One region of the Streptomyces sp. NPDC058576 genome, then DNA from elsewhere that is predicted to be linked to it. Evidence: riboswitches for the same ligand, from Rfam matches in the RefSeq annotation. Region 1 holds a riboswitch; each other region holds the start of a gene.
What was found. Region 1 has a riboswitch for cobalamin ahead of ACFWRV_RS22000 (CoA-acylating methylmalonate-semialdehyde dehydrogenase). Riboswitches for the same ligand answer to the same signal wherever they lie in the genome.

Region 1 (4,448 bases):
GCGGTGAACACCGTGTCCGGTCCCAACTCAGGCACCAGATAGTGGTAGTTGGTGTCGAACCACTTGGTCATTTCGAGCGGGGCCACGTCCTGCGTGCCGCGGGCCATGGCGAAGTAGCCGTCGAGGGCGTCGGCGCGGACCGCGTCGCGGTGCCGCTCGGGAACAGCGCCGACCATGACACTGGTGTCCAGGACATGGTCGTAGTACGAGAAATCACCGGTCGGCACTTCGTGGACGCCGGCCTCGGCGAGCTGCTGCCAGGTTCCCCGGCGCAGTTCCGCGGCGGTCTGCCGGAGGGCGTCGGCGCTGACGCGGCCCTTCCAGTAGCCCTCGATGGCCTTCTTCAGTTCACGGTTCTGACCCTGGCGGGGGTAGCCGTACACGGTGGCCCGTGCTGCCGCGGCTGCGGGCTTCGCTGTCACGTGACTCTCCTTCGCGAGCGTGTCTGCGGTGCAGATCCCGGGACGGGACGCGGACGCGAAGGGATGACGCATCGGGCGGACACCGGACACGTCGAACCGTGTCCGTCCACCTGATGGTTACGCCGACCCGCCCACGAGGTCACCGAGATCTCCGCACGCGAACGGTCGCGTGCGGGCAACGGGCAGGTCTTCGGACTCGCGGGCACGTCTGCCGGGGCAGACACCTAAAGGCCGTCGCTTCCCAGACCCGGCCGGGCCCAGTGCGTATGACGGCGGTCGTTCCCACTCACCGCTGCGGGGCAGTCCCGGATTCCCACCGGGTTCCCTCTTGCGACACCCTGTCTGGCGGACAGGGCGAACCAGTTGCAGCGGCCAGCCTAGGGGACGACCGCCGGGCGCACACCGTTGTTCACACTTCGGACGGTGATGTGAGACACGCGCCCGCTTCTTCCCGATCGCGCTGAAGACCGGGCCGGGCCACGGAGCGGGGGCGACACGGGTTCCCCCATCGTTCGACTTTTCGCCATCCGCTCCCTGACCTTCGGTCAGGTCGTTCGGCTCGACTGTGCGGAGGCAGTGACCCAGATGTAACCGATTGGCGTAGAGAACGCGGAACCACGGAGCGTCACAAGCCGTTCTTCTTCGCACTACACGGCCGCCGACCCGCGGCGAAGCCGACCGAGGAAAGGGACAACGCCCTATGAAGAAGACAGTCGGGTGGGCCCAGGACGGCGACGACTGGACGATCACCGTGAACGGCACGCTGTATCGCGCGATCGAACGGCCCACGGACGGCCGGGTGCACGACTACCTGGTGAGGGGCGACGACCTGACCGCCGAGTGCCCGAGCCTGGGGCACGGGCTCGGCGTGATCCGGGCGCACGAGACCCGGCGCTGACACCCCGCCGGTCCGACGACGAGGTGCGGAGGCCGCCCGCCGCCCGCGCCTCGACGCGGGCCCCTCGGCGGCCCCGGCAACCGTCAGCGATCAGCCGCCGTCAGTCCGTGCCGCCGACGCCGTCCGCCTCGTCCGGCGTCCGGCGCAGCAGATAGGTGTCCATGATCCAGCCGTGCCGTTCGCGGGCCTCGGCGCGCAGGCGGCTGATGTCGTCGGCCACCTCGTCGAGCGGGCCGGAGACCAGGATCTCGTCGGGGGTTCCGATGTACGCGCCCCAGTGGATCCACAGGCCCCTGCCTGTCAGATGGGTGAAGCTCTCGTGGCCGTCGAGCATCACGACGATGTCGCCGTCGTCCTCGGGGAAGCCCTGGGCCAGCCGCCTGCCGGGGGTGATGTGGATGGGCCGGCCGACCTGGTTCAGGGTGACGCGGTGCCGGGCGGCGAGGGCGGAGACGCTGCTGATGCCGGGGACCACCGCATGGCCGAATTCCACCGTGCCGCGCCCTCGGATGTCGTCGAGGATCGCCAGCGTGCTGTCGTAGAGGGCCGGATCGCCCCACACCAGGAAGGCTCCGCACTGCCCCGGTGCGAGCTCCTCGATGATCAGGCGCTCGCAGATGTCGGCGCGGCGGTGCCGCCAGTCGTGCACCGCCGAGGTGTAGCGCCCGCCGTCCTGCTGGGTCCGGTCGCGCCACGGGTCGTCGGCCTCCACCACGCGGTACGGGCCGGTGAGGTGCTCGTCGAGGATGTCGCGCCGCAGCCGGGTCAGGGACTCCTTCTCCTTGCCCTTGCCGAGCACGAAGAAGACGTCGGCCCGGCGCATGGCCTTCACCGCGGCCAGGGTCAGATGGTCGGGGTCGCCGGCGCCCATGCCGATGACGAGGATGTGGCGGGGCGCGTCGCTCATTTCAGCCATGTCTGCCATGTCGGCCGATCATGCCAGGGGCCGGTGCGGCGAGAGTGCGCGCATGGCGTCGCGAGGCAGGCGGGAACGGTCAGACAGGCCCCGGGCGGGGTGGACTTACTAGGACGTCCAACTATATGTTCGTGAGCAGAGAGGTGACCGGCATGGAGCCGGGCGCCTCGAAGGCCCGTGGTGTCAGGGAAGCCGGTGTGATTCCGGCGCGGTCCCGCCACTGTGACCGGGGAGTCCGTCCTCGCAGGACACGCCACTGACGGTGAGGCAGCCGTTGGGAAGGCACGAGGGCGGGCGCTGATCCGGGAGTCAGGATACCGGCCGCGGGATGTTCCGTGTTTCCACGAGGATGGAGCAGACACGCATGGCACCGGTCCGTCATCACGGCCCCGCAGGCACGTCCCGGCGAGCGGTTCTCCCCGCCCCCTGACGGCCTGAGCCCTTCGCGTCCCCGACGACGAGCCCTCCGTTTCCGCGCGCATCCGACCGGTGCGCCGCGGCCTGGCGGGCCCGTGCGCCATCCCCGGATCTCACCTGACGATCTCCACGACGAGAGCAGGCTTCCATGGTCCGCGAACTCACTCATTTCATCGGCGGCAAGCACACGTCCGGCACCTCGGGCGGCTACGGCGACGTCTTCGATCCCAACACCGGCCGGGTGCAGGCCCGGGTTCCGCTGGCCGACCGCGCCGAGACGGAGGCGGCGATCGCCGACGCCGTCGAGGCCCAGCGCGAGTGGGGCGAGTGGAACCCGCAGCGCCGCGCCCGGGTGCTGCTGCGCTTCCTCCGGCTCGTCGAGAAGGAGAAGGATTCGCTGGCCCGGCTGCTCTCCTCGGAGCACGGCAAGACCGTGGCCGACGCGCACGGCGACATCGCGCGCGGACTGGACGTCGTGGAGTTCGCCGCCGGTGTCCCGCATCTGCTGAAGGGCGAGTTCAGCGACAACGCGGGGGCCGGCATCGACGTCCACTCGCTGCGCCGGCCGCTCGGGGTCGTCGCGGGCATCACTCCGTTCAACTTCCCCGCGATGATCCCGCTGTGGAAGGCCGCACCCGCCCTGGCCTGCGGCAACGCCTTCATCCTCAAGCCGTCCGAGCGGGACCCGTCGGTGCCGCTGCGGCTGGCGGAACTGTTCCTGGAGGCGGGCCTGCCGCCGGGCGTCCTCAACGTCGTCAACGGCGGCAAGGAGGCCGTGGACACCCTCCTGGAGGACCCGCGCGTAAAGGCGCTCGGCTTCGTCGGCTCGACGCCGATCGCCGCGCACATCTACGCCACGGCCGCCGCCCACGGCAAGCGGGCCCAGTGTTTCGGCGGGGCGAAGAACCACATGATCGTGATGCCGGACGCCGACCTGGACCAGGCGGTGGACGCGCTGATCGGCGCCGGTTACGGCTCGGCGGGCGAGCGGTGCATGGCGATCTCGGTCGCCGTGCCGGTGGGCGAGGCCACCGCCGACGCGCTGGTCGCCAGGCTCACCGAGCGGATCGCCGAGCTGCGGATCGGCCGCTCGGACGACCCGGACGCCGACTTCGGGCCGCTGGTGGGCCGCGACGCGGTGGACCGGGTCCGCGGCTACGTCGACCTCGGGGTCGAGGAGGGCGCGGAACTGGTCGTCGACGGGCGGGACTTCACCCTGGAGGGTCACGAGGACGGCTTCTTCGCGGGCGCTTCCCTCTTCGACCGGGTCACGCCGGACATGCGGATCTACCAGGAGGAGATCTTCGGCCCGGTGGTGTCCGTGGTCCGTGCGGCGGACTACGAGGAGGCGCTGCGCCTGCCCTCGGAGCACCCGTACGGCAACGGCGTCGCGCTCTTCACCCGCGACGGCGACACCGCCCGCGACTTCACGCGCCGCGTCGACACCGGCATGGTCGGCGTCAATGTGCCGATCCCGGTGCCGGTCGCGTACCACACCTTCGGCGGGTGGAAGCGGTCCGGGTTCGGCGACCTCAACCAGCACGGTCCGGACGCCATCCGCTTCTACACCCGTACGAAGACCGTCACTTCGCGCTGGCCCGCCTCGGGAATCCGGGACGGCGCGAGCTTCACGATTCCGACCATGGGATGAGCATCGTGACCACGCTCCTCACCGACGACCAGCTCGCGGTCGTCGAGACGACCCTGGACTTCGCCCAGGAACACCTGGCCCCGCACGCCGTGGCCTGGGACCAGGACAAGCACTTCCCGGTCGACGTGCTGCGCAAGGCGGCCG
Region 2 (4,448 bases), on a different contig from region 1:
TCGGCCTCTCCGAGGTGGACGCCGCGACGATCCGCCGAGCACACGCCGTGCACCCGATCGCCGACCTCCAGATCGAGTACTCGCTGATCTCCCGCGCGATCGAGGCGGAGGTCCTGCCCACCCTGCGGGAGCTGGGCGTCGGCCTCACCGCGTACGGAGTGCTGGGCCGTGGCCTGATCTCCGGCCACTGGTCCGTGGGCCGCTCCGCCCCCGGCGACAGCCGCGGCCTCGTCCCCCGTTTCTCCGGCGGGAACGTGGAACACAACCTGGCCCTCGTGGAGGCCCTGCGCCGGGTCGCCGAGGCGAAGGGGTGCACCGTCGCCCAGCTGGTCATCGCCTGGGTCGCCGCCCAGGGGCGGGACATCGTACCGCTCGTCGGCGCCCGCACCCGCGAGCGGCTGACCGAGGCACTGCCCGCGCTCGACCTGGACCTCACCGCGGACGACCTCGCCGAGATCGAGAAGGCGATTCCGCCGGGCTCGGCGCGCGGCGACCGCTACCCGTCCGCGTTCATGGCGGGCCTCGGTGTGGGCAACTGAGGAAGCTCCCCGGGCCGGGCCGCCGTATCAGTCCGGCGCGACGGCCTGCCGGTGCGAGAGGGAGATCCGACGCCGGGTCGGGTCGACGTCCAGGACCTTCACCGCCAGGGTGTCGCCGACCCGCAGCGCGATGGCCGGGCCGTTCAGCTGTCCGTCCGCCAGCTCGGAGAGGTGCACGAGCCCCTCGAACCCGTCATCCGCCTCCTCGACGCGTACGAAGACGCCGAAGGGCACCACCTTGGTGACCGGCCCGACGACCGTCCGGCCGACCAGTCCCGTCAACAGCCGCATCGGATCCTCCCGCAGGGCCTTGAGGGACAGCGACACGCGCTCCGGCAGGAGCTCGACGCCGAGAATCTGGGCCCGGACTTCCTCACCGACGGAGACGACGTCGGACGGATGCTCGAAGCGGCGCCACGACAGCTCGGGGATGTTGATCATCGCCTCGAAGCCCCCGATGTCCACGAAGGTGACGCCGAAGGGGGCGATGAAGGTCACCGTGCCGGTCACGATCTGCCCGGGGCGGAGTGTCCGCAGGAGGGCCCAGTGCCGGTCGCTCGGCGTCGGCTCGGTCCGCCACCGGGCGCGCAGGACCCCGTCCGCATCGGGCACGACAGCGGTGCACAACGGAACGCGCTCATCGACGGTCACGGGCAGGAGCGATGCGGCGGTGGCACCGGATATCCGCTCGGCGAGCTCGGAGAAGGCGTCCTCGTCGACGAGAGCGCTGTGGACAGGACCGTCCGCCGCGTCCTGCCAGACGCACTCCACCATGCCCTCGCCCTGGAAGGCGCCCAGAACGGCACCGACGTCGGACGACAGATCGGGCCACACGGCGAGCCGGGCCCGGGGCGCGATCCGGGCCCGCACCGCCTCGACATCGTCCCGGGTGAGGCGGTGCCAACGCGAGGCGCCCTCGATGTACATCTCCTCCAGCACGCCCGCGCTGTACACCGACACCATCCGGGACAGCCCGCTCCAGAACGCGTCGTCGGCCGGGCGCACGATGTCCTCGCCGTCGCTCTCCACGGCGTACGGGGAGGAGTTCAGGCGCTCCGGGAACAGCCCGAGCCGGCGGGTCAGCGCCAGCGCCCGCTCGCACGGCCGGTCACTGCCGACGTAGACGTACTGGTCCCGGCCCACATGGACCGCGAACCTGTCCTCCACCTCCAGTCGGCACCACGCCCCGCTGTCACGCAACATGGAGCGCACCAGCTCCAGACCGACATCGAGCGACACCTCGGCCCCGTCGTGAAAGCCCTTCGGAAGCCCGTTCGTCGAACCTCCCGGGAGAACTTCCGGCAGGCCTCCCGCCGGCTTCGTCCGCGCGCTCTCACGGGCGGACGGGAACAGGCCGGTCAGCCCGAAGCCGTCCACCGGTGGTCCGACGCCGAAGTGCGCGAGGGACGGCACCTGGGGTTCGCGTACCACCGGCCGGTCGATACCCGAGTCCTCCGCGAACGCCGCTACGGCCCGGAGGTAGGCGGCCTCGACCGTGCCCCGGTCACTGACGGTGTCCTCCGGGCCGGTGTAGCGCCCGTGATCGTCACGGTGGACGGGGTCGTACTTGGTAATTCGGTAGACATACCTTGGCACGCGCCCATCCTCCCGCACGCACGCACACTCACATGCCCCGCGAGAGCGGTCCGGCTCGCCGAGGGACTCCCGGCCGCCCGCCCTTCCCTGAGACCCCCACGCACCCACGCGCTAAGCTGCGGATTCGCCACGGGGGAAGTCCGGTCGAAATCCGGCGCTGACCCGCAACGGTAGGCGGAGCCCCCGGTTCCGTGAGCCCGATCACCCGCGGCACAGAAGGCTCCTGACCATTCGCCGTGGACTGCGAAAAGGGCGCTGCGCGGGACGGCCGCCGTCCGGGGCCGCTCCTCCTCGCGCGACGCACGGCCCGAGGCGAAAGCGACCGGCCTGTGGCCACGTCTCTCGACCGCATACCCGCCAAGCCGCCACGCCCCGCGCGCGTCGGCACCGGACCGGCGCCACCCCGCCGCGTACCCCTGCCGCTCCTCGTGACCGGCCTGAGCCTCGCCCTTCCCCTCTCGCTCGTCTGCGGCGCGGCACTCGGGGCGTCGGGGCTCTCCTGGGCGGAGGTTCTGCGCTACCTGTGGGCGGGGCTGACCGGTGGAGCCATCCGCTCCGACGAGGTCCCCGCCTACACCATCATCTGGGAACTGCGCCTGCCACGGACCGTGCTCGCCGCCGTCGTCGGGGCCGGCCTGTCGGCCATCGGCGTCGCCGTCCAGGCCATGGTGCGCAACGCGCTCGCCGACCCGTTCGTGCTCGGCATCTCCTCGGGCGCGGCGGTCGGCGCCAACGCCGTACTCATCTTCGGGGCCTTGGGCGCGCTGGGCATCTGGGCCCTGTCCACGGCGGCGTTCCTCTCCGCGCTCCTCGCCATGCTCCTCGTGTACGCGGTCGCCCGCACCGAACGCGGACTGACCCCGCTCCGGCTCGTCCTGACGGGCACCGCGATGTACTACGGCTTCTCGGCCGTCACCACTTTCATGGTGTTCGCGGCCGAGCGCGGGGAAGCGGCCCGCTCCGCGATGATGTGGCTGCTCGGCAGCCTGAGCGGGGCCAACTGGGCCGCCGTGCCGATCGCCGCCGGAGCGGTACTCGCCGGCCTCGCGCACCTCGGCTGGTCGGCGCGCCGCCTGAACGCCCTCGCGATGGGGGACGAGACCGCCGCCGCGCTCGGGGTCGACCCCGGAAGACTCCGCAAGGAGCTCTTCCTCGTCTCCGCGGCCGTCACCGGCGCGGTCGTCGCGGTCAGCGGAGCGATCGGCTTCGTCGGACTGATGGTCCCGCACGCCGCACGGATGCTGGTCGGCGCGGACCACCGCAGGCTCCTGGCCGTCGCCCCCCTCGCGGGAGCCGTCCTGCTGATCTGGGTCGACATCCTCTCCCGCCTGGTGCTGGCGCCGGCCGAGCTGCCGGTGGGCGTCCTCACCGCGGTCATCGGCGTTCCCTGCTTCCTCCTCCTCATGCGCCGGCGCGCGTACTCCTTCGGAGGCATCTGATGCGGATCGACATCGACGCGCTCACCGTCGAGATCGCCGGCGCACGCCTGGTGGACGAGGTCACCCTGGGCGCCGCCGACGGACAGCTCGTCGGCCTGGTCGGCCCCAACGGCAGCGGGAAGTCCACCCTGTTGCGCTGCGTCTACCGGGCCCTGCGCCCGTCGGCCGGCGCCGTCAGGATCGGCGGTGAGGACCTCCACGCCCTGAGCGCCCGGGACGGCGCCCGACGGCTGGCCGCACTTCCGCAGGACGCGGTCGCCGAATTCGACTTCACCGTCGCCGAGATCGTCGCCATGGGGCGTCTGCCGCACCAGGGGCCGGTCGCCCGGACGACCGACGAGGACCGCCGCCACTGCGAGGCGGCACTGGAGGGCGTCGGCGCGGGACACCTCGCCGAACGCGGTTTCCTCACCCTCTCCGGCGGCGAGCGGCAGCGCGTCCTCATCGCCCGGGCCCTCGCCCAACAGCCCCGGGTCCTGGTGCTCGACGAGCCCACCAACCACCTGGACATCGCGCACCAGCTGGAGATCCTGGCCCTGGTCCGCGGCAGCGGCCTGACCGTGCTGACCGCCCTGCACGACCTGAACCTGGCGGCCCTGCACTGCGACCTCGTCCACGTCATCGACAGCGGCCGGATCGTCGCCTCCGGGGCGCCGGACTCCGTCCTGACCACGGCGTTGCTGGCCGATGTCTTCGGCGTACGGGCGCACCGCGTCGCGCACCCGGAGACCGGAGCGCTCCAACTGCTCTTCGACCTTCCCCCTGCCCGCCCCACCCTCTGAGGAGATTCGCCCACCATGTCCCACCCCCTGCGTCCCGCGGCCCTCGCCCTCGCCGCCGCCCTGGCCCTCACCGGCTGCGGAGCGGACGTCAC
Region 3 (4,448 bases), on a different contig from region 1:
GGAAGCCGGGCGTCTGGTTCGCCAGCGCCGTCGTGGTCGGCGGCTGGGGCTACTTCCTCTGGGTCGGCGTGCACGACCCGCTGGGCGGCATCAACCAGCTCTTCCCGCTCTTCGGCATCGCCAACCAGCTGCTGGCCGCCGTCGCGCTGGCCGTCTGCACCACCCTGCTCGTCAAGTCCGGGCGTCTGAAGTGGGCGTGGGTCACCGCGGTGCCGCTCGCCTGGGACGTGGCGGTCACGCTCACCGCGAGCTGGCAGAAGATCTTCTCCGAGGACGTGAAGGTCGGCTTCTTCGCCCAGCGCGACAAGTACCAGGCGGGCATCGACGCGGGAGAGGTGCTGGCCCCCGCGAAGAACATGGAGGAGATGCGGACCGTCGTCACCAACTCCACCGTCGACGGGGTGCTGAGCGCGCTCTTCGCACTCCTCATCATCGTGGTGCTCGTGGACGCCGGGCGGGTCTGCTACAAGGCCATCCGCGACCCGGAGAGCGTCAAGCTCCACGAGACGCCGTACGTGGAGTCCAAGCTCGTCGCGCCGGCCTCGCTCATCGCGACCAAGGAGGAGAAGGCCGAACTCCTCGCGGCGGGCGTCGGCCCCGAGGGCGGCATCCGCAAGGAGGCGGCCAAGACGGGGAGCCGGACATGACGGTCGCGGACGTACGGCGGGTGGCGGGACGGATCCGCTGGTACGTCCGTGAGCTGACCGGCGAGTCCACGTACGACCGCTATCTGGCGCACGCGAGGGCGCACGATCCGGACGCACCGGTGATGACCCGCCGCGCCTTCGAACGCAGCCGTACGGACGCCCGCGAGGCGGACCCCCGCGAGGGCTTCCGCTGCTGCTGAGCACCGTCGGCCGATCGGGGCCGCCGCACCCCTTCCCGGGCGCGGCGGCCCCTTCCCGCGTCCTCGTGCGGGCTGGCCGCCGTTCGGTTTCCCGGTGCGCGGAGCACTCGGCGTACGAAAGGATGTGCCCATGACGCCGCCCTCCCGATCGCCCCGACTCCGGCCCGCCCTCCTGGCCCTGACGCTGGCACTGGCCCTGGCGGCGACGGGCTGCGGCACCGAACCGGCGCCCGACGCGAAGGCGGCGGGCCGCAGCGGCTCGGACGCCCCGGCGCCCGACCGGGCGGAGCTGGAGGCGCGGGCGGCGGCCGTGCAGACCGTCACGGAGCATGTGTGGGTGACCGAGGCCCCGGGCTACGCCCTGGCGCGCCAGTCGGTCGGGGTGCTCGGCGACGACGGGTTCGGCAGCGTGTACACCGAGCCGAACGGCGGCCGGATCCAGCTGTCGGTGGAACGTCTCCCGCACGGCGAGGCCGACTGTACGGACGGCTCCGCGCCCGCGGGCGGTCAGGAGCCCCTGGTGACGTGCGAGCGGGACGGCGAACAGTGGTACCGGGCCACGGAGTCGGGCCACGCGTACGCCCGGGAACAGGGCGGACTCGTGGTCACGCTGAGCGGGCCGCGCGAAGAGGTGGACCGGGCGACGCTGCGGTCGGCGGCGCGGGCCGCTCACCGCGCCGACGACTACGAGCTGGACCAGGTGCTGCCGCCGGCCGGAGAGGTCGCCGGGCGGCAGCCGGTCGAACGCGGCGATCTGCCCCCGGTGGGCGACGGCGCACCGAACAACGAGGTGGGAGCGAGCGGCTGATGGATCTGACGATCAGGGTGGCGGAACCCGCCGAGTACGCCGTGCTCGGCGGGATCGTCGCCGAGGCGTATCTCGGCGACGATCTGCTGGACGGCCCGCAGGATCCGTATCTGCTCAAGCTGCGGGCGGTGGAGCAGCGGGCGGCCGAGGCGGAGGTGCTGGTCGCGCTCGACGCGGACGGGGTGGTGCTCGGGGGTGTGACGTATGCCCCTCCCGGCACTCCGTGGCGGGACATCGCCGGTCCGGACGAGGCCGAATTCCGGATGCTGGCCGTGGCCCGCGCGGGGCGCGGACGGGGCGTGGGAGAGGCGCTCGTGCGGGCGTGCGTCCAGCGGGCCCAGTCCGCCGATGGCGTCCGGGCTCTGGTCCTGTCGACGCAGCCGGCCATGCTCTCAGCCCATAGGATCTACCGTCGGCTCGGCTTTCTGCGAACCCCCGAACGGGACTGGGAGCCGGTGCCGGGCCTACGCCTCATGACCTTCCGGCTGGAGCTGAGGGCGGCGTCCTGAGGGGCGTAGGAAATCGACGCGACACAACATGTGGGGGCCGCAGCATCTGGCGGCCCCCACATGTATGCTCGACCTCGCTGTCGTCGCAGGGGAATCCGGTGCGAATCCGGAACTGTCCCGCAACGGTGTGATCAGTGCGCTTTTGCGCACCCGCAAGTCCGAAGACCTGTCGACAGCGCGTCCGGCTCGACCGAACCGGACGCCAGACGTCCGGGCCTCGCGGATAGGCCGGTGGACGCCGTCAGCTGTGCTGCCCTGCCCGGGGTTTCGCGCTGCCCGGCTTCCCCGCCTTCCGCCGGCCCCCTGCCGAGCGAGGGAAAGCCCAGTGACCATCGCGCCCGCCGATCCGGTTTCAGCCACCGAATCCGCTGCCTCCACCACGTCCGGCGAAGGCACGAACGACGGACCCGGGACCGCCTTGCTGCGGACCCTGACGGACCTCACCGTCGATCTTCCCGACACAGACCCCGGACGGGTCGCCGCCGCCGCGCTGCGCGGGCGCAACGCCCGTTCCGACGAGGCCGAACTGCGCTCGCTGGCCACCGAGGCCTCCGCGGGGCTGATCTCCGAGGACCCGGCGTACTCCCGGCTGGCCGCCCGGCTGCTGACCCGCACGATCGCGGACGAGGCAGCCGGTCAGGGCGCGACGCACTTCTCCGCCTCGGTCGCCGTGGGCCACCGCGAGGGCCTGATCGCCGACCGCACCGCCGCGTTCGTGGAGCTGCACGCGAAGGCGCTGGACGAGCTGGTGGAGCGGACGCTGGCCGAGGGCGCCGACGACCGCTTCGGCTACTTCGGTCTCCGTACGCTGCACAGCCGCTACCTGCTGCGCCACCCGATCACCCGCCAGGTCATCGAGACCCCGCAGCACTTCATGCTGCGCGTGGCCGCGGGCCTCGCCGAGGACGAGTCGGTCCGGGCGCTCGACGAGGTCGCCGCGCTCTACGGGCTGATGAGCAAGCTGGACTACCTCCCCTCCTCCCCCACGCTCTTCAACTCCGGCACCCGGCACCCGCAGATGTCCTCCTGCTATCTGCTGGACTCGCCCAAGGACGAGCTGGACTCGATCTACGACCGCTACCACCAGGTGGCGCGGCTCTCCAAGCACGCGGGCGGCATCGGTCTGTCGTACTCCCGCATCCGCGCCCGGGGTTCGCTGATCCGGGGCACCAACGGGCACTCCAACGGCATCGTGCCGTTCCTGAAGACGCTGGACGCCTCGGTGGCGGCGGTGAACCAGGGCGGCCGGCGCAAGGGCGCCGCCGCGGTCTACCTGGAGACCTGGCACGCGGACATCGAGGAGTTCCTGGAGCTCCGCGACAACACGGGCGAGGACCAGCGGCGTACGCACAACCTGAACCTGGCGCACTGGATCCCGGACGAGTTCATGCGCCGGGTCGACGCGGACACCGAGTGGTCGCTGTTCTCGCCCGCCGACGTGCCCGAGCTGGTCGACCTCTGGGGCGACGCGTTCGACGCGGCCTACCGGGCGGCCGAGGCCAAGGGCCTGGCCCGCAGGACGATTCCGGCGCGTGAGCTGTACGGCCGGATGATGCGGACCCTCGCGCAGACCGGCCAGGGCTGGATGACGTTCAAGGACGCCTCCAACCGGACCGCGAACCAGACGGCGGAGCCGGGCCGGGTCGTCCACTCCTCGAACCTGTGCACGGAGATCCTGGAGGTCACCGACGACGGCGAGACGGCCGTCTGCAACCTGGGCTCGGTCAACCTGGGCGCCTTCGTGGCGAACGGCTCGATCGACTGGGACCGGCTGGACGCCACCGTCCGCACGGCCGTGACCTTCCTCGACCGGGTCGTCGACATCAACTTCTACCCGACCGAGCAGGCCGGGAACTCCAACTCCCGCTGGCGCCCGGTGGGCCTCGGCGCCATGGGCCTCCAGGACGTCTTCTTCCAGCTGCGCCTGCCCTTCGACTCGCCGCAGGCCCGCGCGCTCTCCACGAAGATCTCCGAGCGGATCATGCTGGCCGCGTACGAGGCGTCCTGCGACCTCGCGGAGCGCTCGGGCCCGCTGCCGGCCTGGTCCGAGACGCGCGCCGCGCGCGGTGTGCTGCACCCCGACCACTACGACACCGAGCTGAACTGGCCGGAGCGCTGGGACGCCCTGCGCGCCCGGGTCGCGAAGACCGGCATGCGCAACTCGCTGCTGCTGGCCATCGCGCCGACGGCGACGATCGCCTCGATCGCCGGCGTGTACGAGTGCATCGAGCCGCAGGTCTCCAACCTGTTCAAGCGCGAGACGCTCAGCGGAGAGTTCCTCCAG

Region 2: another riboswitch for cobalamin. It lies ahead of ACFWRV_RS07165 (FecCD family ABC transporter permease); the one in region 1 lies ahead of ACFWRV_RS22000 (CoA-acylating methylmalonate-semialdehyde dehydrogenase).
Region 3: another riboswitch for cobalamin. It lies ahead of ACFWRV_RS29350 (ribonucleoside-diphosphate reductase subunit alpha); the one in region 1 lies ahead of ACFWRV_RS22000 (CoA-acylating methylmalonate-semialdehyde dehydrogenase).

What each region holds. Positions count from the first base shown of each region.
Region 1 covers NZ_JBHXPF010000032.1:6,313-10,760, forward strand. The annotation lists gene metE (5-methyltetrahydropteroyltriglutamate--homocysteine S-methyltransferase) at 1-422, opposite strand, end outside; cobalamin riboswitch at 586-801, opposite strand; gene ACFWRV_RS21990 (hypothetical protein) at 1,123-1,320, shown strand; gene cobF (precorrin-6A synthase (deacetylating)) at 1,421-2,227, opposite strand; cobalamin riboswitch at 2,423-2,555, shown strand; gene ACFWRV_RS22000 (CoA-acylating methylmalonate-semialdehyde dehydrogenase) at 2,802-4,304, shown strand; gene ACFWRV_RS22005 (acyl-CoA dehydrogenase family protein) at 4,301-4,448, shown strand, end outside.
Region 2 covers NZ_JBHXPF010000006.1:102,083-106,530, reverse strand. The annotation lists gene ACFWRV_RS07175 (aldo/keto reductase) at 1-539, shown strand, start outside; gene ACFWRV_RS07170 (S1 RNA-binding domain-containing protein) at 567-2,135, opposite strand; cobalamin riboswitch at 2,235-2,363, shown strand; gene ACFWRV_RS07165 (FecCD family ABC transporter permease) at 2,465-3,574, shown strand; gene ACFWRV_RS07160 (ABC transporter ATP-binding protein) at 3,574-4,356, shown strand; gene ACFWRV_RS07155 (ABC transporter substrate-binding protein) at 4,372-4,448, shown strand, end outside.
Region 3 covers NZ_JBHXPF010000056.1:24,474-28,921, forward strand. The annotation lists gene ACFWRV_RS29330 (carbon starvation CstA family protein) at 1-647, shown strand, start outside; gene ACFWRV_RS29335 (YbdD/YjiX family protein) at 644-847, shown strand; gene ACFWRV_RS29340 (hypothetical protein) at 978-1,655, shown strand; gene ACFWRV_RS29345 (GNAT family N-acetyltransferase) at 1,655-2,164, shown strand; cobalamin riboswitch at 2,217-2,353, shown strand; gene ACFWRV_RS29350 (ribonucleoside-diphosphate reductase subunit alpha) at 2,490-4,448, shown strand, end outside.